Regions from separate parts of the Microbacterium aureliae genome, predicted to be linked through region 3. Evidence: predicted binding sites of a transcription regulator. Region 3 holds the regulator's gene; each other region holds the start of a gene.
The links. The regulator LexA, encoded in region 3, represses DNA repair genes until DNA is damaged. The targets are predictions, from matches to a motif close to TCGAACANNTGTTCGA.

Region 1 (9,858 bases), on a different contig from region 3:
AGGCGCTGCGGGCGACCACCGAGTCGCTCGCGGGCGCGCTGCGCTCGGGCAGCACCCGCGGCGTCTGGGGCGAGACCCAGCTGCGCCGCGTCGTCGAGGCGGCCGGCCTCACCCGCCACGTCGACTTCGACCTGCAGTCCTCGATCCGATCGGATACCGGGGTCGGCCGCCCCGACATGATCATCCGCCTGCCCGGCGACAAGGCGATCGCCGTCGACGCGAAGGTGCCGCTGGACGCGTACCTCGAGGCCAGCGCCATCGCCCCGACCGCACAGGGCGCCGACGCGGCGCGGCGGCAGCTGCTGCTGGACCGGCACGTGAAGGCCGTGCGGGCGCACGTGGACGCGCTGGCGAAGAAGGCGTACTGGTCGGGGCTGACCGCGAGCCCCGAGTTCGTGATCTGCTTCGTGCCCAGCGAGTCGCTGCTGTCGTCGGCGCTCGATGCGGATCCGTCGCTGCTGGACTACGCCTTCGGCAGGCGCGTCGCGCTGGCCTCGCCCGTGAACCTGTGGGCGGTGCTGAAGACGGTGGCGTTCACGTGGACCCAGCAGGACGTGTCGCAAGAGGCCCGCGCGCTGTTCGAGCTGGGCACGCAGCTCTACGAGCGCCTGGGCACCCTCGCCGGCCACGCCGACGACATGCGCCGAGCCATCGAGCGAACCGTCGACAGCTACAACAAGCTGGTCGGCTCGCTCGAGTCGCGCGTCCTCGCCACCGCGCGCCGGTTCCCGGGGATCGACCAGACGCGGCTGGACGCGCTCGCCGAGCCGGCGTCGATCGACACGGTGCCGAGGCGGCTGACAGCGCCCGAGCTGCTCGAGGTGGAGCGCGACGACGACGAGGCGAACGCCCCGGTGACGGCCGACCTCGACGAGGTGCGGGCACGGCTCTCCGAGGCGTGACGGGCGGTGCGGGTCAGGCGCCGCCGGGGACGAAACTGAGCAGCGAGATGACGGCGACCGAGACGCCGACGAAGGCCCCGATCATCCACCACGGGCTGAGCTCGTGACCCTCGTCACGGCGGACCCGCAGCAGCACGTCGGGGCGGCGTGCGGGGTCGGTGGCGTCGGCCACCACGGCGATGGCACCGGTCTGCGGTGAAGTTCCGCTCAACTGTGCGGACATCACAACCCCCTTGGGCTCGGAACGACGACAAGCATCTCCGTTGACACCGCCACCAATTGTGCCAGAGAACCCTGGGAGGCCGGGTTACGGCGCGGTCACGATACCGCGCGGGGGCGACCGGCGATCACAGCCACTTCGAGACGAGGTGCTCCGACGAGATGCGACGGAGCGTCCCCGAGGCGCCGCGGATCACAACGCTCTCGGTGTAGACATACCCGCCTTCGCGGCGGACGCCCTTGACGAGCTCGCCGTTGGTGACGCCGGTGGCGACGAAGATCGTGTTGTTCCCGGTCACCAGCTCGTCGGCTTCGTAGACGTGACCGTCGACCTTCAGCCCGGCATCCGAGCCCTTCTGCTTCTCGTCGTCGTCGCGCGGCCACAGCCGTCCCTGGATGTGGCCGCCAAGCGCCTTGACGGCGCACGCGGTGACGATGCCCTCGGGGCTGCCGCCGATGCCGACGCACATGTCGGTGCGGGCGTTGTGCCGGGCGGCGTTGATGCCGCCGGCGACGTCGCCGTCGCTCATCAGGCGCGTGCCGGCGCCCGCCTCGCGGATGTCGTTGATGAGCTGCTCGTGCCGGGGGCGGTTGAGCACCGACACGACGATCTCGTCGACCGGCTTGCCCAGCGCCTTGGCCAGCCGGCGGATGTTCTCGCCGATCGGCAGCCGGATGTCGACGACCCCGACGCCGGCGGGGCCGGTGACGAGCTTGTCCATGTAGAACACGCTGGATGCCTCGAGCATGGTGCCCTGATCCGAGACGGCGATGACCGACAGCGCGTTGTTGCGCCCCTCGGCCGTCAGCGTCGTGCCGTCGATCGGATCCACGGCGACGTCGGCGCGAGGGCCGCGGCCGTTGCCGACCCGCTCGCCGTTGAAGAGCATGGGCGCTTCGTCCTTCTCGCCCTCGCCGATGACGATCGTGCCGTCGAAGTTGACGGTGGTGAAGAACGCGCGCATCGCATCCACGGCGGCGCCGTCGGCGGCCTCCTTGGCTCCGCGGCCGATGAACGGCACGGCGCGGATCGCTGCCGCTTCGGTGGCCCGCACCAGTTCGAGAGCGAGGTTTCGATCGGGATGCAGCGGGCTCATGTCCGCGGTCAGACTCACCATGCGTTCACCTTATCCATCCAAGGGGGTTCGAACCGGGCCTTCGACGCCGAGGGGCGTGAAGGTTTGGCGATTCTTTCGCTATCGCCAAACCCCACGCCCCGTGCGTCATGCGGCGCCGGAAGAGCAGCGCCGTCGATCAGGCGTCAGGCCGCCGCCGTCGCGAGCGCCCACACGATGCCCGACGCCGCGAAGCCGGCGAGGCCGAGCACCGTCGTGACCGGCTGACGTCGTAGGTCGCACCGATCTCGGCCTCGCTCGGCAGCGCCGAGCCGGCTTCGAGGTCACCGCCGATGATGCGGTCCAGCAGCGCATCGGCGACCTCGGTGACGAGGGACTTGCGGGGCATGGCGGCCCTCCTCCGGCGGCGCGCGATCGACCGTAGCCTAGCCGAGGGGCGTCATGCGGCCGCGCAGACGAGACCGTCCTCGATACACTCCCAGAGTCACGACACCCCCTCGAAGGAGCTTTTATGCCCGTCGCCACCCCCGAGCAGTACGCCGACATGCTGGACCGCGCCAAGGCCGGCGGCTTCGCGTACCCCGCGATCAACGTCTCGAGCTCGCAGACCATCAACGCCGTCCTGCAGGGCCTGACCGAGGCCGGCTCCGACGGCATCCTCCAGGTCACCACCGGCGGCGCCGACTACTTCGCCGGCCACACCGTCAAGGCGCGCGCCGCCGGCGCCCTGGCCTTCGCGAAGTTCGCCACCGAGGTGGCCAAGAACTACCCGATCACGGTGGCGCTGCACACCGACCACTGCCCCAAAGAGGCGCTCCCCGGCTTCGTGATGCCGCTCATCGAGGCATCCGAGGAAGAGGTCAAGGCCGGCCGCAACCCGATCTTCCAGTCGCACATGTGGGACGGCTCGGCCGTGCCGCTGGATGAGAACATCCAGATCGCCAAGGACCTGCTCCCCCGCCTGAAGAACATCAACGCGATCCTCGAGGTCGAGATCGGCGTCGTCGGCGGCGAAGAGGACGGCGTCAAGCACGAGGGCTCCAACGACGCCCTCTACACCACCGTCGCCGACGTCACGAAGGCCGTCGAGGCGCTCGGTCTCGGCGAGAACGGGCGGTACATCTCGGCGCTCACCTTCGGCAACGTGCACGGCGTGTACAAGCCCGGCAACGTGAAGCTGCGTCCGGAGCTGCTCGGCGAGATCCAGGAGGGCATCGCCTCGCAGTTCGGCACCGGCCCGAAGCCGCTCGACCTCGTCTTCCACGGTGGCAGCGGCTCGACCGACGAAGAGATCGCCCTGGCCGTCGCCAACGGCGTGGTCAAGATGAACATCGACACCGACACGCAGTACGCCTTCACCCGCTCGATCGCCGGCTTCATGTTCGCCAACTACGACGGCGTGCTGAAGGTCGACGGCGAGGTGGGCAACAAGAAGGCCTACGACCCTCGCGCGTGGGGCAAGGTCGCCGAGTCGGCGATGGCTGCTCGCGTGGTCGAGGCCACGCGCCAGCTGGGCTCGCACGGCAAGAGCCTCGCCGCCTGAGACTGCTCGTCCCGGAACGCCTCGACCCCCAGGGGCCGGGGCGTTCCCCCTTTTCGTTATGCTTTCGTGACATTGAGGATCGGTGGATGCTATCGAATCTCTCTTCGAACGTCGGAGGCCCCTCGGATAATCGCAGCATGACCTTCTTCGCAGACCTGCATGAGGCGCTCGATGCGCTCGAAGCATTGGTCGGCGGGGATATCGACGCCGCCAAGGTCCCGGCCGCAGTGAACGGACTTTCGGATCTGGACGTCGAACGGGTGATCCGCGCGGCGACGGTGCTGGTGCAGAGGGCGGAGTGCGTGCGCATCGCGGGGTCGGGCGCCGTCGCCGCCCGGTCGAGCCGGGATGCCGGCCACGGAGGCATGGCGCAGAAACGAGGCCACCGCAACGCGGTCTCCCTCATCCAGGACCTCACCGGCACCACCCGCACCGACGCCATCAAGCAGGTGCGACTCGGCGAATCCCTGCTCGCGGCCACCCTGCCGCCCGAGGATCCGGCGCCCGACGCGGGCCCGAGCGGCGAGCCGGGTAGTGCAGATCCGGCGGACGGCGACGATAGGGCGCCGGTCCGGCCGTGGGACGCGGAGCTGTCGTCGGCCCTGGTCACCGGAGCGGTCTCGAAGGACCAGTTGGCCGCCATCCGTCGCGGGCTCGGATGTCCGCCGCCCCTCGCCGACGGCGACGACGACCCGGATGCCGGTGAGGCGTGGCGACTGGCAGCAGAGCGTCTGCTCGACGAAGCGACGCAGCGCACCGTCGAGGAGATCGAGCGGGCAGCGCGGTCGATCCGCGACCTTCTCGACCCCGCGGGCGCCGCCGAGCGGTTCGCGGAGCGATACGGCAAGCGGTCCTACCGGATGTACACGGGCGAGGACGGGCTGCGACGGGGCTTGTTCGTCTTCGACGACGAGGCGGCCGCGTGGGTGCAGACGCTGATCGACACGGCCCTTCGACCCCGTCGCGGCGGCCCCCGTTTCGTCGATGCCGAGGACGCCGCCCGCGCACAGCAGCTGGCCGCGGACCCGCGGACCAACGATCAGCTCGCGTACGACCTGCTGATCGATGTGCTGCGAGCCGGAAGCCTCGCCGATGCGGCGACCGTCTTCGGTACCCGTCAGGCGGGCCTTCGCATCGTCACCACCCGGAGTGCGCTGGACGCCGACGAGGCCGGGCAGCCGGCGGTCGCGCTCATCGAGGACGACGGCAGCGCCCTGCCCGCCTGGCTGGCGGCGGCGACGGCGTGCGACACCGGGGCCACCTCATGCACCGTCGACGCCTCGGGGAATCCGCTGGACGTCGGCCGCGAACAGCGCCTGTTCACGCCGAAGCAGCGCATCGCCCTCGCGGTGCGCGACGGCGGATGCCGCTGGACGGGCTGCGACCGCCCGGCGTCGTACTGCGAGGCGCATCACTGCGACACGTGGGCCGACGGCGGGCGCACCGACATCGATCGCGGGATCCTGCTCTGCAGGTTCCACCACATGAACCTGCATCAGACGAAGAGCCGGATCACGAGGGACGGGACCGGCGACTTCGTCCTGCACCCGCCGCCCGGCGGCGGTCGCCCGAGCGTGCTCGCCGAGCGGCTGGTACGAAGGTACGCCTTCGGCGACCTGCAGCCGCCGCCGGCGCGCTACCGTCCGGCGGCGTAGCGGAACCGGCGCGGCCGGGCAGCGGCGAAGACCCATGCCGAGCCGCGGTGGCGAACGACGCCGGGCCGAGTCGTGGAGAAGAAGAGCGGCTACGGCTACGGAGCCCTGTAGATCTCGATGATCGTGGGCGCGCCGGCGGGGCGCTCCAGCACGGTGATCTCGTCGCCGGCGCGGACCGACCCCGTCCGCACGACCCGCAGATACGGACCCAGGCGCCGCGCGTCCGAGAAGCGCCGCACCCACCCCTTCTGGTCGGCTCCCCCGACCCAGCGGGCGAAGGTGCCGCACGGGGTGCGCGGCATCGTCACCTCGACCTCGACGCGATCGCCGATCCGCCAGCGCTCGCCGATGACCGAGGAGTTGACGTCGATGCCCTCGGTGCGCAGGTTCTCGCCGAACCAGCCCGGGGGCAGATCCCGCCCGAGCTCGCCCTGCCAGTAATCGGCATCCTCCTGCGCATAGGCATACAAGGCCTTGTCGAGGCCGCCATGGTGCCGGCGGTCGGCCTGCACGTCGCCGTGCGCGCCGAACCGCATGATCTTCACCGCCCCGTCCAGCGGACCCTTGTCGATCGCGGTCACGCCGATCGAGGCCGAACCCCGGTCCGGTCGCAGCTGCCGGACGGCGCAGACGGCGAGAAGGCGGGGCATCCCGCAATCCTAGAGCGCGCGGCGCGGGCGGCTCAGCCGCCCAGGACGCTGTCCTGAAGCGCCTGCCACACAGCCGGGTCGGACCACAGCGGGACGGCCATGAGGGTGCCTGCCGCGAACGTGACGACCGCGCCGCCGACGAGCGGGATCCACCACGTCAGCCGTCCGCGGCGAAGGCTGGCCACCGACACCAGCAGCGTGAGGATCCATCCGAGAGCGAGCAGCACGCTGGCGCCGACCGCCCACGGGCGGGCAGCGGCCGGATCCGAGAGCTCCGCCTGGACGCCCAGCAGGTCGAGCATCGTCTCGGCGTACTGCGTGTAGTCGATGAACGACGGGATCGAGCCGATCACCGTCACGAACCCGTACGCGAGCAGGCCGATCGTCACGAAGCGGTCGATCGCCCGAGCCCGCGGCGAGCGCGCACGCCCGCGTACCCCACCGACGGCATCCGTCGAACCCGTCGCCGCCACCGGCGCGTCGGCGGCGACCTCGGCCGGAGCCTGCCCCGTCTCGAGGGCCGTCGTCACCTCGGGCTGGCGGATGCGGGCGCGCTGCTCCTCGGGAGTGGCGTACTCGCCGTACTGGGGGCGCGGGCGAGGAGCCGGGTCGGGCGCCGGCCGGCCGAGGTCGGACTCGCTCATGCCGGACCCGACGTCACCCGGCCGCCGCGGCGCGCCTCGGCATCCTGTCGCAGCTCCTTGGGGAGCGAGAACATCAGGTCCTCCTCGGCGGTGCGCACCTCTTCGACGTCGCCGAAGCCGGCGTCGCGCAGGTCGTCCAGCACCTGCTGCACCAGCACCTCGGGCACGGACGCGCCGCTGGTCACGCCCACCGTCTCGACGCCCTCGAGCCACGCCTGCTCGATCTCGTCTGCGTAGTCCACGCGATACGCGGCCTTGGCGCCGTACTCCAGCGCCACCTCGACCAGCCGCACGCTGTTGGACGAGTTCGCCGAGCCGACGACGATCACGAGGTCGGCATCCTTCGCGACCTTCTTGATGGCCACCTGGCGGTTCTGGGTGGCGTAGCAGATGTCGTCCGAGGGCGGGTCCTGCAGCTGCGGGAAGCGCTCGCGAAGCCGCCGCACCGTCTCCATGGTCTCGTCGACCGACAGGGTCGTCTGCGACAGCCACACGACCTTGGACGGGTCGCGAACCTCGACCGTCGCCGCCTCGTCCGGGGAGTTCACGATCGTGACGTGGTCGGGCGCCTCGCCGGCGGTCCCCTCCACCTCCTCGTGCCACTCGTGGCCGATGAGCAGGATCTCGAAGTCGTCACGGGCGAAGCGCACCGCCTCGCGGTGGACCTTCGTCACCAGGGGGCACGTCGCGTCGATGGCCTGCAGATGACGATCCGCGGCGGCGTTCACGACCGCCGGCGAGACGCCGTGCGCGCTGAAGACGACGTGCGCGCCCTCGGGAACCTCATCGACCTCGTCGACGAAGATGGCGCCGCGCTCCTCGAGCTCGGACACGACATGGATGTTGTGCACGATCTGCTTGCGCACGTACACCGGCGCGCCGAAGCGCTCCAGAGCCTTCTCGACGGCGATGACGGCACGGTCCACCCCCGCGCAGTAGCCGCGGGGGGCGGCCAGCAGCACCCTCTTGTGTCCGGGCACCGGGATATCCTGAAGGCGCTCGCGCCGCCGCGGCACGCGGGGCACGGGCATTCGGACGGCCGGGTTCGCTGTGGTTGCGCTCACCGTTCGATTCTACGGGCGGGGTCTGGACACGGCCTCGACGCCCGCGCCGCTCAGGAGGACCATGACGACGTTCGAACCGGTCGCCGTGCCCGGCGAAGCGCCCCCGGCCGACTCCGTGCGCCCCCGCGATTCCACCGCGCAGGCCCCGACGTCGGTCGCCCGCCTGAACGACACCATCCGCGGTTTTCTGCAGACGTGGGGGTCGGTGTGGGTCGAGGGCGAGCTCACCTCGTGGAACCTGCGCGGCGGGAACGTCTTCGGCCGCCTCAAGGACCTCGCCACCGACGCGACGATCACCTTCCGGATCTGGTCGTCAACGCGCGAGCGACTGCCCGCGGACCTCAAGGTCGGCGACCACGTTGTCGCGTGCGTCAAGGCCGACTACTTCGTCCGGACCGGCGACCTCACCTTCGCCGTCTCGGCAATGAAGCACATGGGGCTCGGCGACCAGCTCGAGAAGCTCGAGCGGCTCCGCGCGACGCTGCGGGCCGAGGGCCTGTTCGACCCCGCACGCAAGAAGCCGCTGCCGTTCCTCCCCCACTGCATCGGCCTCATCACCGGCGAACGATCGGATGCCGAGAAGGACGTCCACCGCAACGCCGAGCTGCGCTGGCCGCACGTGCGCTTCCGCACCCGGTACGCCGCCGTGCAGGGCGACCGGTGCGTGCCCGAGACGATCGCCGCGCTCCAGGCCCTCGACGCCGACCCCGAGGTGGACGTCATCGTCATCGCCCGCGGCGGCGGGGACCCGCAGACCCTGCTCGGATTCAGCGACGAACGGCTGGTGCGCGCCGTCGCCGCCGCGCACACGCCGGTGGTCAGCGCCATCGGCCACGAGAACGACCGTCCCCTGCTCGACGATGTCGCCGATCTACGCGCCTCCACACCCACGGATGCCGCCAAGCGCGTGGTCCCCGATGTCGCCGAGCAGCGCGCCCTGGTGTCTCAGCTGCGCTCGCGGCTCACCGGCCGGCTCACCCAGCGGATCGGGCACGACATCGCGCAGCTGGAGCAGCTGCGCTCGCGACCGGTGCTCCGCGACCCCGCGTCGATGTTCACCGCGCGCGCCCACGAGGTGCACCTGCTCGCCGCGCGCGGACGGGACCGGGTGGACCGTGCGGTCGAGGCGCAGTCTCGCCGGATGGCGGAGCTGACGGCGACGCTGCGTGCCCTGTCCCCCGCATCCACTCTCGCCCGCGGCTACGCCATCGCGCACCTGGCCGGCGGAGCGATCGTGCGCGACGCCGCGCAGGCGCCGGCGGGCGCCGCGGTGACGGTGACCGTGGCACGCGGATCCTTCGCGGCCCGGTCCGAGGGCGAGGTCCCCGAGGACGCCCCGTCCCCGGACGTCGCGACGGCGGGGGCGACCCCGCGCGAGAACTAGGATGGAGCCCATGACCGAGCAGCGCGAGCCCGCCCGCGAGGTGGACGGTCTGTCCTACGAGCAGGCGCGGGACGAACTCGTCCGCGTCGTCGCCGAACTCGAGCAGGGGTCCCCGACGCTGGAGCACTCCCTGGCGCTGTGGGAACGCGGCGAGGCCCTCGCCGCCCGCTGCGAGCAGTGGCTCGTGGGCGCCAAGCGCCGCCTGGACGAAGCCCGCGCCGGGACCGGCGGAAGCGGGTCGTGATGGCCCGCCCGCCCCGCGTCGTCGCCGAGCTCGGCCGCCCCGAGACACCCGACGAGACCGCGGCCCGCAAGGCCGAGGCCTCGCGCATCTATCGCTCGAGCCAGACGGTCCGCGGACTGGTCGCGGCCCTCATCGCCACCATCGGCGTGCTCATCGTCATGGTCTTCGCCGTCCCCCGCGGGACGCCGCCCGAGCGCGAGCCCATCGACGTCGCCGCCGTAGCCGCCGATGTGTCCGAGGCGCAGGACCGCACCCTCGTCGTCCCGGACGCACCCTCGGAGTGGCTCGTCAACGCCGCGAGCGTCACCGGCGACGGCATCCGCGCGTGGACCATCGTGTACGTCCCCGAGACCGGATTCCTGCGCGTCGCGCAGGGCTTCGACGCAGACGAGTCCTGGCCCACCCGCGAACTCGGCGGAGCGGCCATCGCCGACACGGTCGAGATCGGCGGCGTGGTGTGGGACCGCTACGACATCC
Region 2 (9,858 bases), on a different contig from region 3:
AGGCTATGCGGGCGAAGTCAAGCGGCGGCGCGCGCGGACGCTCGAAAACGCGAGAAGGCGGCCCCGTCCGGGACCGCCTTCTCGACTGTGGTGCACCCCCAGGGACTTGAACCCTGAACCCACTGATTAAGAGTCAGTTGCTCTGCCGATTGAGCTAGAGGTGCGTGATCCGCGACGTGGCGAACCGAGGGTCAACACTAGCATCACGATCGCCGTTACCTGAAATCGGGACGCCCGCGCGCGGTTTATCCTTGAGGGGTGTCCTCCCCCCGTGCAGCCGTCGAGTTCGACGCGCCCTATGACCGGGACCTGACGGCCGACCTCGAGCTGGCGCTCGCCCTGGCGGATGCCGCGGACGCGGCATCCATGTCACGCTTCGACGCGAGCGATCTGGACGTGCAGACCAAGGCCGACGCGTCGTTCGTCACCGAGGCCGATCTCGCCACCGAGCGCGCGATCCGCGACCTGCTCACGCGGGAGCGGCCGGCGGACGCCGTGTTCGGCGAGGAGTACGGGGTGACCGGTGAGTCGGCCCGGCAGTGGGTCATCGACCCGATCGACGGGACGTCCAACTACCTCAAGGGCATCCCGATGTGGGCGACGCTCATCGCGCTCCTGATCGACGGCGTCCCCCGCGTCGGCGTCGTCAGCCAGCCCGCCCTCGGCCGCCGATGGTGGGGCGCCACGGGTCTCGGCGCCTGGACGGCCTCGGATGCCGGCGGACCTCGCCGCCTGGCCGTGTCGCGCGTGGACGACCTCGCTCGGTCGAGCGTGAGCTTTCAGAGCATCGCGCAGTGGGACGAGGCGGGCAGGACCGACGCGCTGCTGCGACTGACCCGGGCGGTGTGGCGCGACCGCGGCTACGGAGACGCCTGGCCGTACATGCTGCTGGCCGAGGGACGGCTGGAGCTCGTAGCCGAGTTCGATGTCAAGGAGTACGACATCGCCGCCCACGTGCCCATCGTCCTCGAGGCGGGCGGACGCTTCACGTCCTTCGACGGTGACGACACCCTCTCGGCCCGATCCTCGCTCGCCACCAACGGCGTGCTGCACGACGCCTTCCTCGACCTGGTACACGCCACCGACTGACCCCGCACGGAGCCTCTCGATGACATTCCCCCGCCGCCGTCACGGCGCCGCACTCGCCCTGCTGGCCGGCGTCCTCGCCGTCTCGGCCTGCTCCGCACCCGCGGACCCGCAGACCCAGCCCGAGCCGACCACCACCCCGGTGCCGGTGGACACGCCCGTCGCCACTCCCGGCGGCACGCCGGCTGCCGAGCCCGCCGGGGATCCGACGTGCGAGACGATCATCCCCGCCGACATGGTGGCCGAGTTCGCATCCATCGGCTGGACGGTGCAGGAGCAGCCGTTCTACGCGGGCGACGTCGAGCTCAGCGACGGGATCCTGTGCGTCTGGGCGGACTTCGAGGGCCCAGCCGGCGATCACCTGCAGATGTTCGGCTGGTCCGAGATCTCGGATGAGGATGCCGCCGCGGCGCAGAAGTCGCTCGAAGCCCAGGGCTGGCTGCGCGAAGAGGACGCCGAGGGCGTCTACATCACCGAGAACCCCGACACGACGATCGCCACCGACGACGAGGGGTACGGCCTGACCTACCTGTTCGCCGAGGGCACCGTCACCCAGGCCGACACCAAGCAGGGGCTCGTCCTCATCGAGTGGCCTCCGCGCTGAGCTCCGCCGAGGGCGAGGCTGATCTTTACCACCCGCTTGGATTCGCTGAGGTGAAGTTGCGGGAATACCGCTACGGATAAGAAGCTTGCGCGGCTAGTCTCCCGTTTTGAGAGCACAGGAAGCTCTCAGGAAACTGAGACTGGGGAGATTGCCTTGCGCAGAAGCAAGACGATCGGCGCTGCCCCGGCGCGCGCGCGGCGGTACACGGCGGGCGGCGAAGCGACAACCCCCTCCGTCGCCGATCGCGGTCACCATACGCTCGACAACCGCAGGGCGCCTCAGCTCCGCACCACTCGAAAGGAATCCTATGGACAGCACGCCCATCCCGCCGCTCTCTCCGGAAGAAGAGGGGAACCCCGCGAGCGACCTGAAGACCGACGTCATCAAGGACGTCGAGCGAGAGCACACGATCACCTCGGACGTCGTCGGTCCGCGCGCGGAAGACATCCCGGACGAGAAGTCGGATCAGGGCTGAGGGGTCACGCCACGGGGTCGAACTGGAACTCCCGCAGCTCCTGCGGGCAGCGGCACGCCCGGGCGATCCTCGCGGCCCACTCGACGGCATCCTGTCGTGTGGGCAGCTCAAGCACGGTGTAGCCGCCGTTCGGAACCTCAGCATCGTCATAGCCGCCGTCGCGGACCCCGCCGTCCTCGGCGACCGTCACGACGCCGACACCTTCATTGATGCCACCGCCGAAGACATAGACGCCGGCGCGCTGGGCGTCGCGGATCACGTCGTGGGCGGCCTCTGCGACCGCCGGGAGCTCGTCGTCCGAGACGTCCATCGCAAAGCTCGGGAACGAGATCAGGTACTTCGTCATCGCGGTCCTTTCCGACGTGTCCCATCGTTAGCACACTCTGCCCGTTAGCACACTCTGCCCGTTAGCACACTCTGCCCGTTAGCACACTCGGCTCGATAGCACACTCGGCTCGATAGCACACTCGGCGGCAGAGGGAACCCCCTGTCCCGAGCGGAGCGTCCTTGACAGCGTGGAGGCATGCCCCACCCGCTGACGGATCAATCCCTGTCCATCCTGACCCGAGGCTACGACTTCAGCGCGCACATGTGGCAGCAGGCGCGAGCGGGCGCGAGGGCGGTGCCGATGCGACTGCTCGGTCACGACGCGCTTCTCGTCCGCGGCGTGGAGGGCGTCGACGTGTTCTACGACGACTCCCGCATCGCACGGCACGGCGCCATGCCCGCGTTCATCCAGGAGACGCTGTTCGGACACGCCTCGATCCACAGTCTCGACGGCGCCGAGCACCGGCATCGCAAGGCCGAGTTCGTGGACGTCCTGTACGACGACGCGCAGGTGGCGCGGCTCGCGCCCCTTCTCGAATACGAGTGGCGCAGCGAACTCGACGAATGGGTCGGCGGCGGCGAGCGGTCCGCCTATGACGCGGCCGTGGGCGCGCTGGGACGCGCGATCCTGCGGTGGGCGGGCATCCCGGGGACTGCGGCGGCGAAGACCAGGTGGGCGGCCCGGCTCGCGCAGATCGTCGACGGGTTCGGCGCGCCGTACTCCCCCGCCTTCGTTCTGGCGCAGCTCAACCGGCTCTGGTCGGATCGCCATGCCACCGCGCTGATCGACGCCGTCCGCGAGGGAGTGCTCGACCCCGCGCCCGGCACCGCCCTGCACGCGTGGGCGACGTACCGCGACCTCCGCGGCGATCTGCTGCTGTCGCGCACGGCCGGCGTCGAACTGCAGAACAGCGTCCGCCCGATGATCGCCGTCGCGCGCTTCGTGGCCTTCGCCGCGAAGGAGCTGCACGATCATCCGCAGTGGCGCGACCGGATCGCCGCCGAGTCCGCGGCGACGGGCGCCCTGGTCGACAACCCCGCCGCGATCGCGTTCGCGCAAGAGATCAGGCGGACGGCCCCCTTCGTCCCGATGCTGCCCGGAAAGACCATCGCCGCGGTGGAGCTGGACGGCGAACGGGTGGATGCCGGGGAGCGGGTCGTCCTCGACATCCTGGCCACGAACACCGACCCGCTCGCGTGGGACGACCCCGAGGTCTTCCGGCCCGAGCGCTTCGAAGGCGTGTCGGACTACGAGGCCCTGCGCGCCTTCGTCCCCCACGGGGGCGCCGATGTGAGGACGGGCCATCGCTGCCCGGGCGAGAAGCTCGCGATCGCCGGGCTCGCGGCGGGGGTCGCCGCCCTGAGCGATCCCCGCGTGACGATCCTCGGATCCGGTCTCGAGGTGAACCGGCGGCGGCTGCCGACCAAGCCGGCATCGGGCGGACGCGTCCGATCCTCGACGGCGGCGCGCTGCCCGTTCCACTGAGGGATCGGGCGCGGACAGCCGTCACGCCGGGATGAAGAGGTTGCCCACAAGGAGCGGGACGTTGAACGCGGTGGCGGCACCGCCGGCATCCGCCCCTGCCATGAGCGGCGTGATCAGCAGACTTGCGGCGATCAAAGGGGCCGACGTGACGCCCAGCCCGAATGCCGTCCATGCCAGCGCGCTGATCCGCGATCGGTCGCGCGCGATCCGCGGGCCGAGCTGCCGGTCCAGAGTGAAGCCGATCGCGACGCCCAGAATGATGCCCAGCGCGTAGTAGATCATCGTTCCCACCTCCGCGGTGTGGGGTTCCACGCTAGGCGGCGACGCGAGCGCGATGCCGGGTCGTTGGTCCCACGAGGGCTCTACGTCTGTTCGAAGGAATGTCCGAGGCCCTGCGCATACTGGATCCATGACCGATCCCGCCCCCGACGAAGCCGCTGCGACAGCGGTGACGCGTCTGGGTGAGATCGTGCCCGAGGTCGTCGACATCCGCCGGCAGATCGCGGCGCTGCAGGCGCGCGAGGCGAGCGTGCTGGCTCGCGCGTCGGCCGTGGCCGCAGAGTGGGCGGATGCCGGTGCCACGGTGTCGGACGCGGACCTCGCCCACCGGACGGTGGCGGCGGAGCTCGGCGCCGCGCTGCGGGTGTCGGACCGCACGGTGCAGCGTCAGCTGCACGAGGCGGAGCGGCTCGTCGGCGGCTTCCCGAAGACGATGGCGTCCCTCGCCGCCGGCGGCATCTCGATGGCCCACGCCCGCATCATCGTCGAAGCCGGCGAACGCATCGTGCGGGACGAGCTGAGGGCGGAGTACGAGGACACCGTCCTCCCCTACGCCGAGGCCGAGTCCGCGTCGCGGCTGCGCCCGGTCGCCCGCCGCCGCGCCCAGTGGTTCCTCGAAGAGACCGTCCGCACCCGGCACCGGGTCGCCGCCCGCTCCCGGAACGTCATCGTGTTCGATCTCGACGACGCCATGTCCGAGGTGCGCGCCGTGGTGCCCAGCGTCCTCGCCCACGGCATCCATGACCGTCTCACCACCATGGCACGCGACGTCGTGGATGCCCAGGCGCAGGCGATCCGCGACGCCAAGGTCGCCGCGGCCGCCGCCGAGAGCGACGCCCGCCGCGCCGTCGGCGACACCCTCGCGTTCGACGCCGACGAGATCCAGCGGCTGACCGACGCCGCGAAGCAGGCGCGGGCCGTCGTGGACGACCTCGTCGCCGCGCGACGGTCGATGAACGCCGTCCGCGCGGACCTGCTGGCCGATCTGCTTCTGGCCGGCGACCCCCTCGCCCACGTCGGCACCCGCGAGACCGGACTGGCCGCCATCCACGCCACCGTCCAGGTGACCGTCCCCGTCCTCAGCCTCATCGACTCCCCCCTCGACGACCCGTTCGACGCGACCAGCCTCGCCGGATACGGCCCCATCGACCCCGACAGCGCCAAAGAGCTCGCCGCCGGCGCCCCCGGATGGGAACGGATCCTCACCCACCCCGTCTCGGGCAGCGTTCTCGCCGTGGACCGCTACCAGCCGAGCGAGAAGATGCGGCGGCACCTGCGCATCCGCGACCAGCACTGCCGATTCCCCGGATGCCGCAACCCCGCCGCACGCAGTGATCTCGACCACACCGTCGACCACGCCAAAGGCGGGGCAACAGCCCACACGAACCTCGCCCACCTCTGCCGGCGACACCACACCCTGAAACACCACACGCCGTGGACCGTCGTGCAGCAGCGCGGTGGGGTCCTGGAGTGGACGAGCCCCACCGGCCGCGTCTACCCCGACCATCCGGTATCCGGCGTGCAGTTCGCCACCGACGCCGAGTTCGACCCCGCACCGTTCTGACCACCGGTCGTCGGGCGTGCGTTTCGTCTCGCTTCGCTCGCTCAACGACCGGGTCGGGGCGACAGGGTGCGCCGTCTCGCTTCGCTCGCTCAACGACCGGGGGTCGGGGCGACGGGCGGGCGTTTCGTCTCGCTGCGCTCGCTCAACGACCGAAACGAGACGAGGCCCCGACCGCCGTGCGTGTGCACGATGGTCGGAGCCTCGAATCCCTGTGACAGCGGTTGGTGGAGATGGGGGGAATCGAACCCCCGTCCATTGCTGAATCTCTGCGGTTTCTCCGGGCGCAGTCTGTACGAGCGTTCTACTCGGCCCCGACCTTTGTCACAGACACCTAAGTCGACAGGCCCAGTCTGGAAAGAGTCCCGCGCGGCGTCCAGACGCCACCGCGCAGCTAGATCCCTAGATGACGCCAGGACCCGTGTCGGGATCACACACGGACTGACGGACTATCGGGCTCGCTTAGGCAGCGAGGGCGAAGTCGGACTGCTTCTTTTCGGCAGTTATTGGTTTGCAGGGGGCGTTCACGAGATAACCCTGCATCCTCGGCCCGCTTCACGCAGATAGGCAGGCAATGTCGAAACCGATCATCCCCTGGACCTCGAATCGAGGTTGTTCCTTCTTGCGAAGGGCCGCTGTCACACTGTGGAGTTGCCAAGCCGGATGCCGCTGCATCCGAGCACATCAGGATACAACGGATGCCGGCGCGCCGCCATTCCCGGCAGGCGTCGGCGCGCCGGGAAGGTGCTCAGGCGAAGTCGAGCTCGCCCCGGACGATCGAGTCGCCGGAGTGGGTCGGGTCGCCGTCCTCGGGCTCCTGCGAGATGTCGACCAGGACGTAGTCGCGGATGTCGACATCCTCGGGCACGGCGAACTCGCCCTCGGTGCCCTCGAGGATTCCCAGGCTCACGATCGCCGTGGCGTCGGCGGTGATGAGCCACACCTCCCGGTAGCCGGTGCCGGCCTCATCGTCCTCGAGCTCGACGCGGACGACCTTCTCGCCGTCCTCACCCTCGACGACGACCGCCGAGCCCTCGGCACCCGGATGGTCGGGGAAGGCGGCCAGGTTCGCCGAGGCGACCTGCACCACCTGCGCCGGCCGGATGAGCGCCCACGTCCCGACGACGGCGAGGACGACAGCGGCGCTGGCGGCGAGGGCGAGCATCAGCCGGGACAGCCGGGGGCCCGCCCCGCCGCCACGCGGGGCCGCGCGATTCCCCGCGGCGGCCGGCGCCGCGTCCGCGGCGGTCGGCGCGGCCACGGGAGAGCCGGGCACGGCGGTGACCGGCATCCGCCTGTCGTCGACCGGAACAGTGGGCGCGGCGATCTCGGCGGCGATGCGGTCCCACACTCGCTGCGGCGGGGCCTCGAGGCCGCCCATGCCTACGGTGGACTTTCCGACGAGCACCGTCCGGCGCAGTTCGGACAGCTCGAGCGCGCACTCGGGGCAGGCGGCGAGATGTGCCGTGTCGGCGTCGCTCGCGGGCTCGCCCAGAGCGACCAGAGCGATCTGCTCGGGGTCAAGGTGCGACATGGCTCACCTCCAATCGGCTCCTCAGTCGGCTCAGACTTCTACGTATATGGCTTTTCACGGTTCCGAGCGGCATGCCGAGCCGGTCGGAGATCTGCTGATGTGTCAGATCGTCGTAGAACGCCAGCCGGACGACGTTCCGCGCATCCGGTTCCAGTCTCTCCACTTCGTCCGCCATCAGCAGCCGGTCGGCGAGATCGATGTCCGAATGGACCAGTTCGTCGCCCGCGGTGCGCTGCAGCTCTTCCTGCAGAGCCTTCACCTTGGCGCGAGCCTCGTGCGTGTCCGCGATCCGCCGGCGGGTGATCGCCACGAGCCACGTCGACAGCTTCGCCTTCGCAGGATCGTACGACGTCCGCGACGTCCAGGCCGACACGAAGACCTTCTGCGTGACGTCCTCGGCATCGCCCCGGTCGCCCAGCGACCGCAGCGCGAGGGTGAAGACCAGGGGCGACCACCGCCGGTAGACCGCCGCGAGTGCACGCTCGTCACCTGCGCGGAACCGCTCCGCGATCTCGGCCTCGTCGGGTTCTTCCACGAGTGCCTCTCCCCTCGTCATCACGTCAGTCATCGCCGGAACCGGCCGGCGATGCGACGGCGACGACGTTGTCGGCGTACCGACCGGTCGCGCTGTCGAACTCTCCGCCACACGTGATCAGGATCAGTTTGTCGGTGCCCGAACGCGCGAACACGTCATTGACGGGAAGGTCCGCCTTGGGGTAGTACGTCACCGAGTCCACCGTGTAGCGATGAGTCGTCCCGGCCTCGTCGACCACCGTGACCTCGTCTCCGCCGCCGAGCTCCCGCAGCCGCGCGAGCGGACCGATCGGGTAGTCGGGCGCATCCACGTGAGCCGAGATGACCACGTTGCCGTCGGGGCTGGACGGGTCCGCCCCGAAGCGGTACCACCCCCCGACCGCAGGGTCCTCGTTCAGCTCCATGAATCCGCCTTCCTCGACGCCGACGGGGGTCACCGGGATGTCGACCGAGATCGCCGGCACGGCGAGCCGGACCGGAGGCACGGACCGTCGTGGCGGCGCTGGTGTCGCCGCCACGACGGGCACATCGACCGACGCGGTCGGTCGTGGCGCCGCGCTGGCCGAAGCCGCGCGGTCCGTGGTCGCGGGTGCGGTCTCGGGCTGACCTCCGCACCCGGACAGGGCGAAGACGACCACCCCGGCCAGGAGTACCGGGATGATCGTCTTCGCCGACATGTGGGCGATCAGCGGTTCGCGCGGGCCCGGGCGAGGACCGCACCGGTGGTGCCGGCGGCGGCGAGCAGGGCGAAGGCACCCACGAGCAGGAGCGCCTGCATCATGGCGTCGCGCTCGGCGAGCTGGCCGCCGGTGCCGGAGTTCACGCCCTCGGGAGCCGAATGCAGGCCCTCGATGGTCTGGACGGCGATGTCGAGGTTCTCGTCCTCGAGGCTGCCCCACGCGTAGACGATCGTCAGCACCCCCTCCTGGACGTCGACGGGAGCCGGACCGATGACCGGGTCGGTGGTGCCGGCGGCGGCCACCGAGGCGTCCACGGTGCCGGCGGCGAGGTCGAGCGAGGCCTCATCCGGGTTCGCCAGTCCCTCGATCACGGGGCTGCCGCCGGCGAGCACGTCGACGGCAGGAGCCGCGGCGGTGTGCCGGACGGTGAGACGGCCCTCACCGGCCGCGGTCTCGGAGATGTCGTTCACGAAGGGCGTGACGGTCGGCTCGCCGGCCTCGTCGAGGTGCGCCACTGCGGTGTAGCTGGTGTTCGCCTCGAGGGTGACCGTCAGGGGGCCGAGGACCGGCGCGCTGTCGTCGGTCGCGTCGGGCGCGGTGAGGGCTACCTCGTAGTCGCCCGCGGCCAGGTCGAGGGGGCCTGCGAGATCGCCCGGCTGGAAGTCGTCGAGGGTCAGCTCGCCGTTGACGTAGACGTCGACGGGGGTGTCGGGGATGCCGTGCAGCACGTACAGGTCGGCGGTGGTCTCCGAGATGGCGTGGGCCGGGGTGATCAGGCCGAGAGCGGCGACAGCGCCGACGACCACGCCCGTCATGGTCTTTCGCATGATGTTCCTCCAGTTCGAGGCGACCGTGCGTCGCCCGTCGGATGGGTATTCCGGGACCCCCGCCTATTTGGATGCACCCGAATGCACATCGACCGATCCGGATGCCGGCTCCCCGGCGTACCATCACGGCATGAGCGACGTCGTCATCACCGTCCGCGGACAGCACGAGACCACGCGGACGCCCGAGCGCGCCGTCGCCCACGCGAGCGTCGCCGCCGACGGCCGGGACCGCGGCGAGGTCGTCGCCCGCGTCTCGGCGCTCGCCCGCGCGGTCCAGGACGACCTCGCCGCCCGGCAGGAGGCCGGCGCGGTCCTGGAGTGGTCGAGCCAGCGGATGGCGGTGTGGTCGGACAGGCCGTGGAACGCCGAGGGCAAGCGCCTGCCGCTCGTCCACCACGCGTCAGTCGACGTGACCGCCACGTTCGGCGACGTGTCAGAGCTGTCGTCGTGGACGAACTCGGTGAT
Region 3 (9,858 bases):
ACGCCGACGACGAACCGGACCTCGCGCCGCGGCTGCGCTCGTGGCTGGCCTTCGCGGATCAGAAGGTCTCGGAGATCGCGATCCTCGCGCGCGGCCTGGCCGACGGCCGCGACGCCATCGCCGCAGAGGCGGCCGAGGCCGGGGCGGCGATCGCGGACCGCCAGAGCGCGGCCGGCGTCCGCGTGCCGGCGGTGCGCGAGCGGACCGCCGCACTCTCGGACGCCGACCGGCAGCGGGGCGACGCGGCCGTGCGCCGCGCCGCGCAGCAGGCCGCCCGGGATCTGCCGCTGCTGCCCACGACGACGATCGGCTCGTTCCCGCAGACCGCCGAGATCCGCCGCGCCCGCGCCGCGCACGTGCGCGGCGACCTGACGGCGGGGGAGTACGACGGCTTCCTACGGGACGAGATCCGCCGAGTGGTGTCGCTGCAGGAGGACCTCGGCCTGGACGTGCTGGTCCACGGCGAGCCCGAGCGCAACGACATGGTGCAGTACTTCGCCGAGCACCTGGACGGCTTCGCCGTGACCCGCAATGGCTGGGTGCAGTCCTACGGCTCGCGTGCGACGCGACCGTCGCTGCTGTGGGGCGACGTCTCGCGCCCTGCCCCCATCACCGTGGACTGGGCGCGATTCGCGCAGTCGCTCACCCCCAAGCCCGTCAAGGGCATGCTCACGGGGCCGGTCACCATCCTGGCGTGGTCGTTCGTCCGCGACGACCAGCCGCTCGCCGACACCGCCGCGCAGGTCGCGCTCGCGCTGCGTGACGAGATTGCCGACCTCGAGACGGCGGGGATCGGGATCATCCAGGTGGACGAGCCGGCGCTGCGCGAGCTGCTGCCGCTGCGGCAGGATGCCCACGAGGACTACCTGGCGTGGTCGGTCGGCGCGTTCCGTCTCGCCACGGCCGGGGCCACGCCGGCGACGCAGATCCACACCCACCTGTGCTACTCGGAGTTCGACACCGTCATCGACGCGATCGCGGGCCTGGACGCCGACGTCACCTCGATCGAGGCCGCGCGCAGCCGCGGCGACGTGATAGACGACATCGCCGCCTCGGGTTTCCCCACGGCGGTCGGACCCGGGGTGTGGGACATCCACTCGCCCCGCGTCCCCGACGAGGCCGAGATCGCGGCGCTGCTCGACCGCGCCGTCGCGGCGCTTCCGCTCGCGCAGGTATGGGTGAACCCGGACTGCGGGCTGAAGACACGCGGGTACGACGAGACGGTCGCATCGCTGCGGAACCTCGTGGCCGCCACCGCGACCGCACGGGCCGCCGCGGCGTCGTTCGCCGGCTGAGCCGCCGGCCGGGCCCCCGGCCGACTCGCCGGCCGGGGTCCGCCACGCGGGTCCCGGCCGGTCCGTTCAGACCGCGCGCAGGACGGCGACGACCTTGCCGAGCACGACGGCGTCGTCGCCGAGGATCGGCTCGAAGGCCGAGTTGCGGGGCAGCAGCCACGTGTGCCCGTCCCGCTGCCGGAAGGTCTTCACCGTGGCCTCGCCGTCGAGCATCGCCGCGACGATCTCGCCGTTGTCGGCGGTGGCCTGGGAGCGGACGACGACCCAGTCGCCGTCGCATATGGCGGCGTCGATCATGGACTCGCCGCTGACCTTCAGCATGAACAGCTCGCCCTTGCCCACCAGCTGGCGGGGCAGGGGGAAGATCTCCTCGACCTGCTGGTCGGCGGTGATCGGCACGCCGGCGGCGATGCGGCCGACGAGCGGGACGAGCGCGGCATCGCCGACGGCGGGCGCCTCGTCGGCGGGATTCTCGCCGGCGCTCCCGGGCAGATCGATCAGCACCTCCATGGCGCGCGTCTTGCCCGGGTCCCGACGCAGGTAGCCGCTGAGCTCGAGCTGGTTGAGCTGATGGGTCACGCTCGACAGGGACTTCAGGCCCACGGCATCCCCGATCTCGCGCATGCTCGGCGGATAGCCGTGGCGGGCGATCGAGCGCTGGATCACCTCGAGGATCGCCAGCTGCTTGTCGCTGAGGCTCTTGCGGCGACGCGTCTGCGGCTTCTCGCTCATCGGGGACCTGCATTCTCGCTCATGTCGGCTCCTGTCTCGCGCCTGCGTCGGCAGCGGTCTTCGAATGTCGGAGGCCCATGGTGGGCTGTCGCTATCGAAACGGTATCCCGTCCGCCGGAGCGCCGGAGGCACCATCGCCCGCGTGTCGCTTCGACGGTCGGCTTCCCGATTCGTCGCTTGACACCTGACTATATCGAAGATAGCTTCGGAAGAGAGGTTCGCATCCGCTGGTCCCGGCCGATCGGCGGATGCGAACTCTTCCCCACAGGAGGAGACATGACCGCACTGAGCGTCACCGACATGGGCTTCGCACAGATGGGCTTCCCCGCCCCGGCCCGCACCCGACTCCGGCTGACCGTGCGCGGTCGCCGCGTGCTGGCGTTCCTCGCCGCGCTGCCTGCCGCGTCCCTGCTGGCCGCCGCTGTGCTGAGCGGCGGCGCGGCGCTGGCCGGGCGCGAGGACGGCGCTCCGGCGGGGTCGTTCGCGACCGTCACCGTCGAACCCGGCGATTCGCTGTGGTCGATCGCCCAGTCCCTCGCGCCCGAGGCGGACCCGCGTGACGTCGTCGCGGCGATCGCCGACCTCAACGCGCTGCACGGTGCGGCACTGCAGTCGGGGCAGTCGCTGGCGATCCCCGCCGAGTACGCGCCGTCCCGCTGACGACGCTCGGGCCCGGGACGTCCTCCGAGGCGGAGCCCGCGGCCCGGGCTCTACGATGGTGGGGATGAGCGCTCGACTCGACGACCTTCCGCTTCGCGACGATCTTCGGGGTCGCACGCCGTACGGCGCCCCGCAGGCGCCCCTGCCGGTGGCGCTCAACGTCAACGAGAACACCCACCCGGTCCCGCAGGACGTCGCCGACGACATCCTCGACGCGATCGCGCGGGCCCTTCGCGACGTCAACCGCTACCCCGACCGCGAGTTCACCCCGCTGCGCGAGGCCTTCGCCGACTATCTCGGGCACGGCCTGTCCCGCGACCAGATCTGGGCGGCGAACGGCTCGAACGAGGTGCTGCAGCACATCCTGCAGGCGTTCGCGGGCCCCGGCCGCACCGCCTTCGGCTTCACCCCCACCTACTCGATGTATCCGCTGCTGACCCGCGGCACGGGTGCCACGTGGGTCGAGGGCACACGCGGGTCGGACTTCACGGTGGACCCCGACAGCGCCGCCGAGCAGATCTCGCGCGCACGTCCGGACGTGGTGTTCCTCTGCACGCCCAACAATCCCACCGGCACCCCGATGTCGCTCGAGACCATCGAAGCGGTCTACGAGGCCACACCCGGCATCGTCATCGTCGATGAGGCGTACCAGGAGTTCGCGCCCCACGACCAGCAGTCCGCCCTGACCCTGCTTCCCGGCCGCGAGCGTCTCGTGGTCTCGCGCACCATGAGCAAGGCCTTCGCCTTCGCCGGCGCACGCGTGGGCTATCTCGCCGCCGACCCGGCGTTCATCGATGCGCTCCGCCTCGTGCGGCTGCCGTACCACCTGAGCGCGCTGACGCAGGCGGCGGCGGTGGCCGCCCTCGCGCACGCCCCCACGATGCTCGGGATGGTCGACGAGATCGTCGCCCAGCGCGACCGGATCTCGGCGACGCTCGAGGCTCTCGGATACGCCCCCTACGAGTCGTGGGCGAACTTCGTGCTGTTCGGCGACGTCGACGACCCCGCACGCACGTGGCAGGCCCTGTACGACCGCGGCGTGCTAATCCGCGACGTCGGCATCCCGCACCACCTGCGCGTGTCGGCGGGGACCGAGGCCGAGACGACGGCGTTCCTCGACGCCCTCGCCTCGATAGACTCGCACGCATGACCGAAGCGCACCGCACCGCGTCCGTCCGCCGTGCCACGAGCGAGTCCACGGTCGAGCTCGAACTGGATCTCGACGGCACCGGGCGCAACCGCATCGACACCAGCGTGCCGTTCTTCGACCACATGCTGACCGCGTTCGCCAAGCACTCGCTCACCGACCTGACGGTGCGGGCCAGCGGCGACACGCACATCGACGCCCACCACACCGTCGAGGACATCTCGATCGTCCTGGGCCAGGCCATCCGTCAGGCACTCGGCGACAAGTCCGGCATCTCGCGCTACGGCGACGCGCTCGTCCCGCTGGACGAAGCTCTCGCGCAGGCGGTCATCGACATCAGCGGTCGCCCCTATCTCGTCCACACCGGCGAGCCCGAGGGCTTCGAGCAGCACCTCATCGGCGGGCACTTCACCGGCAGCCTCGTGCGGCACACCTTCGAGGCCATCTCATTCCAGGCGGCGCTCACCGTCCACGTCCGCGTGCTCGGCGGGCGTGATCCGCACCACATCGCCGAGGCGCAGTACAAGGCGTTCGCGCGCGCGTTCCGACAGGCCAAGGCCCTCGACCCGTTCGTCGAGGGGATCCCGAGCACCAAGGGCGCCCTGTGAGCTCGAAGCCGCTGGTCGCGGTCCTGGACTACGGGTCGGGCAATGTGCACTCGGCGGTCAAGGCTCTCGCCGCGGCGGGGGCGGATGCCCGCCTGACCGACGACCGCGAGCTGATCCTCGCCGCCGCCGGCCTCGTCGTGCCCGGCGTGGGGGCGTTCGAGGCCGTCATGCAGGCGCTGCGGGCCAGCCGCGGCGACGAGCTCATCGGCCGCCGTCTCGCCGGCGGCAGGCCGGTCCTGGGGATCTGCGTCGGCATGCAGATCCTGTTCGAGCACGGTGTCGAGCGCGGCGTGGACACGCAGGGCATGGGGGAGTGGCCAGGGGCCGTGACCCAGCTCGAAGCGCCGGTCCTGCCGCACATGGGCTGGAACACCGTGGAGGCCGGCGCCGGGTCCCGCCTGTTCGCCGGCATCGAGGACGAGCGGTTCTACTTCGTCCACTCCTACGGCGCCCAGCACTGGTCGCTGGACGTGCAGCCGCCCTTCCCCGAGCCGGTGCTGACGTGGTGCACCTACGGCCGGCCGTTCCTCGCGGCGGTCGAGAACGGGCCGCTGTCGGCGACACAGTTCCATCCCGAGAAATCGGGGGAGGCCGGCATCCGTCTGCTCGCCAATTGGATAGACGGGCTCAGCGGGGCTACTCTCTGAGATCGTGCCAACCGCGGGAGCGTCCGCTTCCGTGATCTTCCCGCACGAGGAGCCATGAACGATTTCGCGTCCACGCCCACATTGACCCTGCTTCCGGCCGTCGACGTGGCCGGCGGCAAGGCCGTCCGCCTCACGCAGGGAGAGGCCGGCACCGAGACCAACTACGGCGACCCCGTCGACGCGGCGCTGGAGTGGGCGCGACAGGGCGCCGACTGGATCCACCTGGTCGACCTCGACGCCGCGTTCGGACGCGGCAGCAACGCAGGTCTGCTGCGCAAGGTCATCAAGCAGGTCAAAGGCGTCCAGGTCGAGCTCTCGGGCGGCATCCGCGACGACCGTTCGCTCGAGGCGGCGCTGGAGTCGGGGGCCGCCCGCATCAACCTCGGCACGGCGGCGCTCGAGAACCCCGAGTGGGCGGCGGACGTCATCGGCCGCTACGGCGATCTCGTCGCGGTCGGCCTGGACGTGCGCGGGACGACCCTCGCCGCGCGCGGCTGGACGCAGGAGGGCGGCGATCTGTGGACCGTCCTCCAGCGGCTCGAGGCCGCCGGCTGCAGCCGCTACGTCGTCACCGACGTCACCAAGGACGGCACGCTCAAGGGACCGAACCTCGATCTGCTGCGCGAGGTGACCTCGCGCACGCCGAAGCCCGTCGTGGCCTCGGGCGGCATCTCGAGCCTGGACGACATCGCGGCGCTCCGCGAACTCGTGCCGCTGGGCGTCGAGGGCGCGATCATGGGCAAGGCGCTCTACGCCGGCGCGTTCACGCTGGCCGAGGCGCTGGATGTCGCCGGATACTGATCCTTCCGCCGGGCAGACTCCCGCCGACTCCGCGGGCGTGCCCTGGGAGGGCCGCCGTTTCCACGCCAACCCGCACACGGGTGACGACGGCTCGGCCGATCCCGCCCTCCTCGCCGCGCTGACGGCGTTCCGGGCAGGCGACGGCGGTCAGGACGCCGTGGTCGACGCGTATCGAGCCGCCCGGCTGCTGATCCCCCTCGTCGCCGAGCGGGGGGACGAGGGCACCGCTCCCAGCGGGCTGACCGTCGACAAGACGCAGGAGCTGTCGATCGTGACGGTCGCCTCGCCTGACGGCCGCCGCGTGCTGCCGGTCTTCACGTCGGTCACCGCGATGGCCGCGTGGGATCCCACGGCCCGGCCCATCCCCGCCGACGGCGTGCGGACCGCGGCTGCCGCCGTGCAGGACGACACCGACCTCATCGTCGTGGACCCGGGCAGCGAGACCGAGTTCGTCATCCGCCGCCCCGCGGTGTGGGCCATCGCGCAGGGCGAGCGCTGGGAGCCCAGCTTCGTCTCTCCCGAGGTCTTCGCCGGGCTCCAGGCGAGCATCGGATCCGAACTCGCCGTCCTCGACCTCTCGGTGCAGCCGGGCGATCCCGCCGCGCGCCTGCGCGGACCCGAGCTCGTCGTGCGGCTCGAGCTCGTGGAGGGGCTCGAGAAGGACGCCCTGGATGCCGTCCTCTCGCGCCTGGCGCAGCGGTGGGCCGCCGACGACCGCATCGCCGTGCTCGTGGACTCGCTGACGGTCAAGCTCGTCCGCGCCCGCTGACCGCGCCCTCTTGCCCCCGCCGCCCGTTGGGCGGAGGATCGGCGATCGGAGGCCCACGATGCACGAGGACACGGTCGGCGAGTACACAGCGGCACTGGACGCCGCCCACCGCCATGCGGCGGCGTGGCTGCGCGGGCTGCCCGACCGCAGCATCCGTCCCGATCAGGATGCCGATCAGCTGCGGGCGCGGCTGCCCGCCGCGCTGCCCGACTCCGGCCGCGATCCCGAGGCGGTGGTCGATGAGCTCGCCGCGGCGGTCGAGCCGGGGCTCATGGCGATGGGCTCGCCGAGGTTCTACGGCTTCGTGATCGGCGGCGCCTACCCGGCGGCCCTCGCCGCGGACTGGCTCGTCTCGGCATGGGACCAGAACACCGGGTCACGCCAGCCCACCCCCGGCACCGCCGCCGTCGAGGAGGTCGCCGCGGGCTGGCTGCTCGACGCGCTGCACCTGCCGCCCGAGAGCGGTGTGGGGTTCACCACGGGGGCCACCAGCGCCAACCTCTCGTGCCTGGTCGCGGGCCGCGATGCCGTGCTCCGTCGCGCCGGTCACGCGCCGGAGCGGGGGTTGTCCGCAGCCCCGCCGGTCCGCTTCTTGGCGGGCGACGCCGTCCACACCTCCGTCGTGCTCGCCGGGCGCATCTGCGGCCTCGGCGCACCGCGCACCGTCGGGGCCGACGACCAGGGGCGCATCGACGTGGCGGGCCTGCGGCGGGCGCTGGCGGACGGCGAGGGGCCGGCCGTGGTCGCCCTGCAGGCCGGGGACGTGCACTCGGGAGCGTTCGACGACTTCGCCGCGGCCGTCGCGGTCGCCCGCGAGGCGGGGGCGTGGGTGCACGTGGACGGGGCGTTCGGGCTGTGGGCGTGCGCCGTCCCCCGGCTGGCGCACCTCGTCGCGGACATCGCGCAGGCGGACTCCTGGGCGACCGACGCGCACAAGACGCTCAACGTCCCGTACGACTGCGGCGTGGCGATCGTGCGGGACGAGGCGGCGATGTCCGCGTCGCTCGGCGCGCACGCGGCCTACCTTCCGCAGGTGGCGGACATCGCCGACCCGTACGACCACGTCCCCGAGCTGTCGCGGCGTGCGCGGGGCGTGACGGTGTGGGCGGCGCTGCGGCAGCTCGGCCGCGCCGGTGTGATCGAGCTGGTCGACGGGCTCGCGACGGCGGCGGCCGGCATCGCGGCGGGGGTGGGCCGGACGCCGGGACTGCGGGTCCTCAACGACGTGGTGTTCACGCAGGTGTGCGTCGCCGCGGCCGACGACGAGCGCACCGCCGCGCTCGGCGAGTGGCTGCGGGCCGAGGGGACGGTGTGGGCGTCGTCCTCGCGATGGCAGGATCGCGTCGTGGTCCGCTTCGCGGTGTCCAACCGCCTCACCGACGCCGACGCCGTGGAGCGCACGGTCGATGCGATCCGGCGCGGCGCCGCCGCCGTCGGAATCGCCTGACGGGCGTCACTCGCCCGTCAGGTCACCGGCCCCGTCCACTTCTCGCCCGGTCCCTTGCCGATCGGGTCCGGGATGGTCGAGGCCTCGCGGAAGGCCAGCTGCAGGGAGCGCAGGCCGTCGCGGAGCGACCGCGCGTGCATGTCGCTGATCTCGGGTGCGCCGGCGGTGATGAGGCCGGCGAGGGCGTTGATGAGCTTTCGCGCCTCGTCGAGGTCCAGCTGGGTGGCGGAATCGTCTGCGAGCCCCGTCTTGACCGCTGCCGCGCTCATCAGGTGCACGGCCGTCGTGGTGATGACTTCGACGGCGGGGACGTCGGCGATGTCGCGGGTGGCCGCGGATGCGGCGCGCTCCTGCTCCTCCCAGCGGGCCTCGCGGGCGGCGTCGCGGCGCGCCTCGTCGGCGGCTTCGGGGGTCCCGGCATCCGGAATCGTGTTCACGTGTCGCTCTCTGCTAGACTTCAGCGGGCTCCGGGGCATCTGCCTCGGAATCGAAAGAGGATCACATCCCACCCGCGCTTGCCGCTCCAGGCTACCGGGTCACGCACCCCGCCCCGTCCGCTCTGCGGCGGGGTGGCCAGGGTGCAGCCGGCGCAGGGCGCCGTGCGGGTGGAATGACTCCTCTTCCACCCGCGATGCACACCGTGTCGCGGTGGTACACCGTCACGTCAGAGGAGTTCCGCATCAGCGATCCCCGCACCAACGAGCGCATCCGCGCGTCGGAGGTCCGACTCGTCGGCCCGAACGGCGAGCAGGTCGGCGTCGTCCGCATCGAAGTCGCCCAGCGTCTGGCCCAGGAGGCCGATCTCGACCTGGTCGAGGTCGCGCCCAACTCGAAGCCGCCCGTGGTCAAGATCATGGACTACGGCAAGTTCAAGTACGAGGCTGCGCAGAAGGCGAAGGAGGCCCGTCGCAACCAGGCGAACACGGTCCTCAAAGAGGTGCGCTTCCGCCTGAAGATCGAGGCGCACGACTACATCACCAAGCTCAAGCGCGCCGAGGGGTTCCTGCAGGCGGGCGACAAGGTGAAGGCGATGATCCTGTTCCGCGGTCGCGAGCAGTCGCGGCCCGAGCAGGGCGTGCGCCTGCTGCGGAAGTTCGCCGAGGACGTCGCCGAGTACGGCACCGTCGAGTCGAACCCCACGATCGACGGCCGCAACATGACGATGGTGATCGCCCCGCACAAGAACAAGTCCGAGGTGAAGACCGAGCAGAACGCCCAGCGGGCGGCGAACAAGGAAGCCGCACGCTCGGCTCGCGCCGGCGAGGAGCCGGTCGAGGCTCCGGCCGAATAGGCCCCACGAACTCCCGCGACGCGGGGATCCGACTCCCGCACGGCGGGATGCACACCAGCCCACTGGGCGATATCGATAAAGGAACGAGAAGATGCCGAAGCAGAAGACGCATTCGGGCGCCAAGAAGCGCTTCAAGGTCACCGGCAGCGGGAAGCTCATGAAGCAGCAGGCGAACCTTCGTCACAACTTCGAGGGCAAGCCCACCCGCCGCACCCGCCGCCTGTCGCAGGAGCAGGTCCTCGCCCCGGGCGACGCCAAGGTCGCCAAGAAGCTCCTCGGCCGCTGAGCGCGCCGACGCACGAATAGGAACGAAACGAAATGGCTAGAGTCAAGCGGGCCGTCAACGCCCACAAGAAGCGTCGCGTCATCCTCGAGCGCGCCTCGGGTTACCGGGGTCAGCGTTCGCGTCTGTACCGAAAGGCGAAGGAGCAGGTCACCCACTCGCTCGTCTACGCGTACCG

Region 1: a site for LexA is predicted at 3,833-3,848, ahead of ACYVF4_RS02920 (HNH endonuclease signature motif containing protein). Genes of this name have one in related genera too.
Region 2: a site for LexA is predicted at 4,351-4,366, ahead of ACYVF4_RS02265 (HNH endonuclease signature motif containing protein). Genes of this name have one in related genera too.

What each region holds. Positions count from the first base shown of each region.
Region 1 covers NZ_BAAGWW010000001.1:589,591-599,448, forward strand. The annotation lists gene ACYVF4_RS02895 (DNA recombination protein RmuC) at 1-902, shown strand, start outside; gene ACYVF4_RS02900 (UDP-N-acetylmuramyl pentapeptide phosphotransferase) at 916-1,125, opposite strand; gene glpX (class II fructose-bisphosphatase) at 1,250-2,239, opposite strand; gene ACYVF4_RS02910 (GntR family transcriptional regulator) at 2,376-2,585, opposite strand; gene fbaA (class II fructose-bisphosphate aldolase) at 2,709-3,740, shown strand; gene ACYVF4_RS02920 (HNH endonuclease signature motif containing protein) at 3,878-5,395, shown strand; gene ACYVF4_RS02925 (MOSC domain-containing protein) at 5,491-6,045, opposite strand; gene ACYVF4_RS02930 (DUF6264 family protein) at 6,078-6,689, opposite strand; gene ACYVF4_RS02935 (4-hydroxy-3-methylbut-2-enyl diphosphate reductase) at 6,686-7,720, opposite strand; gene xseA (exodeoxyribonuclease VII large subunit) at 7,815-9,137, shown strand; gene ACYVF4_RS02945 (exodeoxyribonuclease VII small subunit) at 9,148-9,381, shown strand; gene ACYVF4_RS02950 (DUF4245 family protein) at 9,381-9,858, shown strand, end outside.
Region 2 covers NZ_BAAGWW010000001.1:452,458-462,315, forward strand. The annotation lists tRNA gene ACYVF4_RS02230 (tRNA-Lys) at 89-164, opposite strand; gene ACYVF4_RS02235 (inositol monophosphatase family protein) at 259-1,089, shown strand; gene ACYVF4_RS02240 (hypothetical protein) at 1,109-1,690, shown strand; gene ACYVF4_RS02245 (hypothetical protein) at 1,998-2,165, shown strand; gene ACYVF4_RS02250 (YciI family protein) at 2,170-2,511, opposite strand; gene ACYVF4_RS02255 (cytochrome P450) at 2,689-3,978, shown strand; gene ACYVF4_RS02260 (hypothetical protein) at 4,000-4,260, opposite strand; gene ACYVF4_RS02265 (HNH endonuclease signature motif containing protein) at 4,388-5,821, shown strand; RNA gene ssrA (transfer-messenger RNA) at 6,044-6,413, opposite strand; gene ACYVF4_RS02275 (anti-sigma factor) at 6,567-7,352, opposite strand; gene ACYVF4_RS02280 (RNA polymerase sigma factor) at 7,339-7,908, opposite strand; gene ACYVF4_RS02285 (class F sortase) at 7,913-8,563, opposite strand; gene ACYVF4_RS02290 (DUF4397 domain-containing protein) at 8,572-9,393, opposite strand; gene ACYVF4_RS02295 (SIMPL domain-containing protein) at 9,524-9,858, shown strand, end outside.
Region 3 covers NZ_BAAGWW010000002.1:1,289,811-1,299,668, forward strand. The annotation lists gene metE (5-methyltetrahydropteroyltriglutamate--homocysteine S-methyltransferase) at 1-1,295, shown strand, start outside; gene lexA (transcriptional repressor LexA) at 1,362-2,027, opposite strand; gene ACYVF4_RS12055 (LysM peptidoglycan-binding domain-containing protein) at 2,304-2,687, shown strand; gene ACYVF4_RS12060 (histidinol-phosphate transaminase) at 2,752-3,837, shown strand; gene hisB (imidazoleglycerol-phosphate dehydratase HisB) at 3,834-4,442, shown strand; gene hisH (imidazole glycerol phosphate synthase subunit HisH) at 4,439-5,089, shown strand; gene priA (bifunctional 1-(5-phosphoribosyl)-5-((5-phosphoribosylamino)methylideneamino)imidazole-4-carboxamide isomerase/phosphoribosylanthranilate isomerase PriA) at 5,144-5,890, shown strand; gene ACYVF4_RS12080 (SseB family protein) at 5,874-6,659, shown strand; gene ACYVF4_RS12085 (pyridoxal phosphate-dependent decarboxylase family protein) at 6,718-8,106, shown strand; gene ACYVF4_RS12090 (DUF1844 domain-containing protein) at 8,124-8,543, opposite strand; gene infC (translation initiation factor IF-3) at 8,738-9,397, shown strand; gene rpmI (50S ribosomal protein L35) at 9,489-9,683, shown strand; gene rplT (50S ribosomal protein L20) at 9,716-9,858, shown strand, end outside.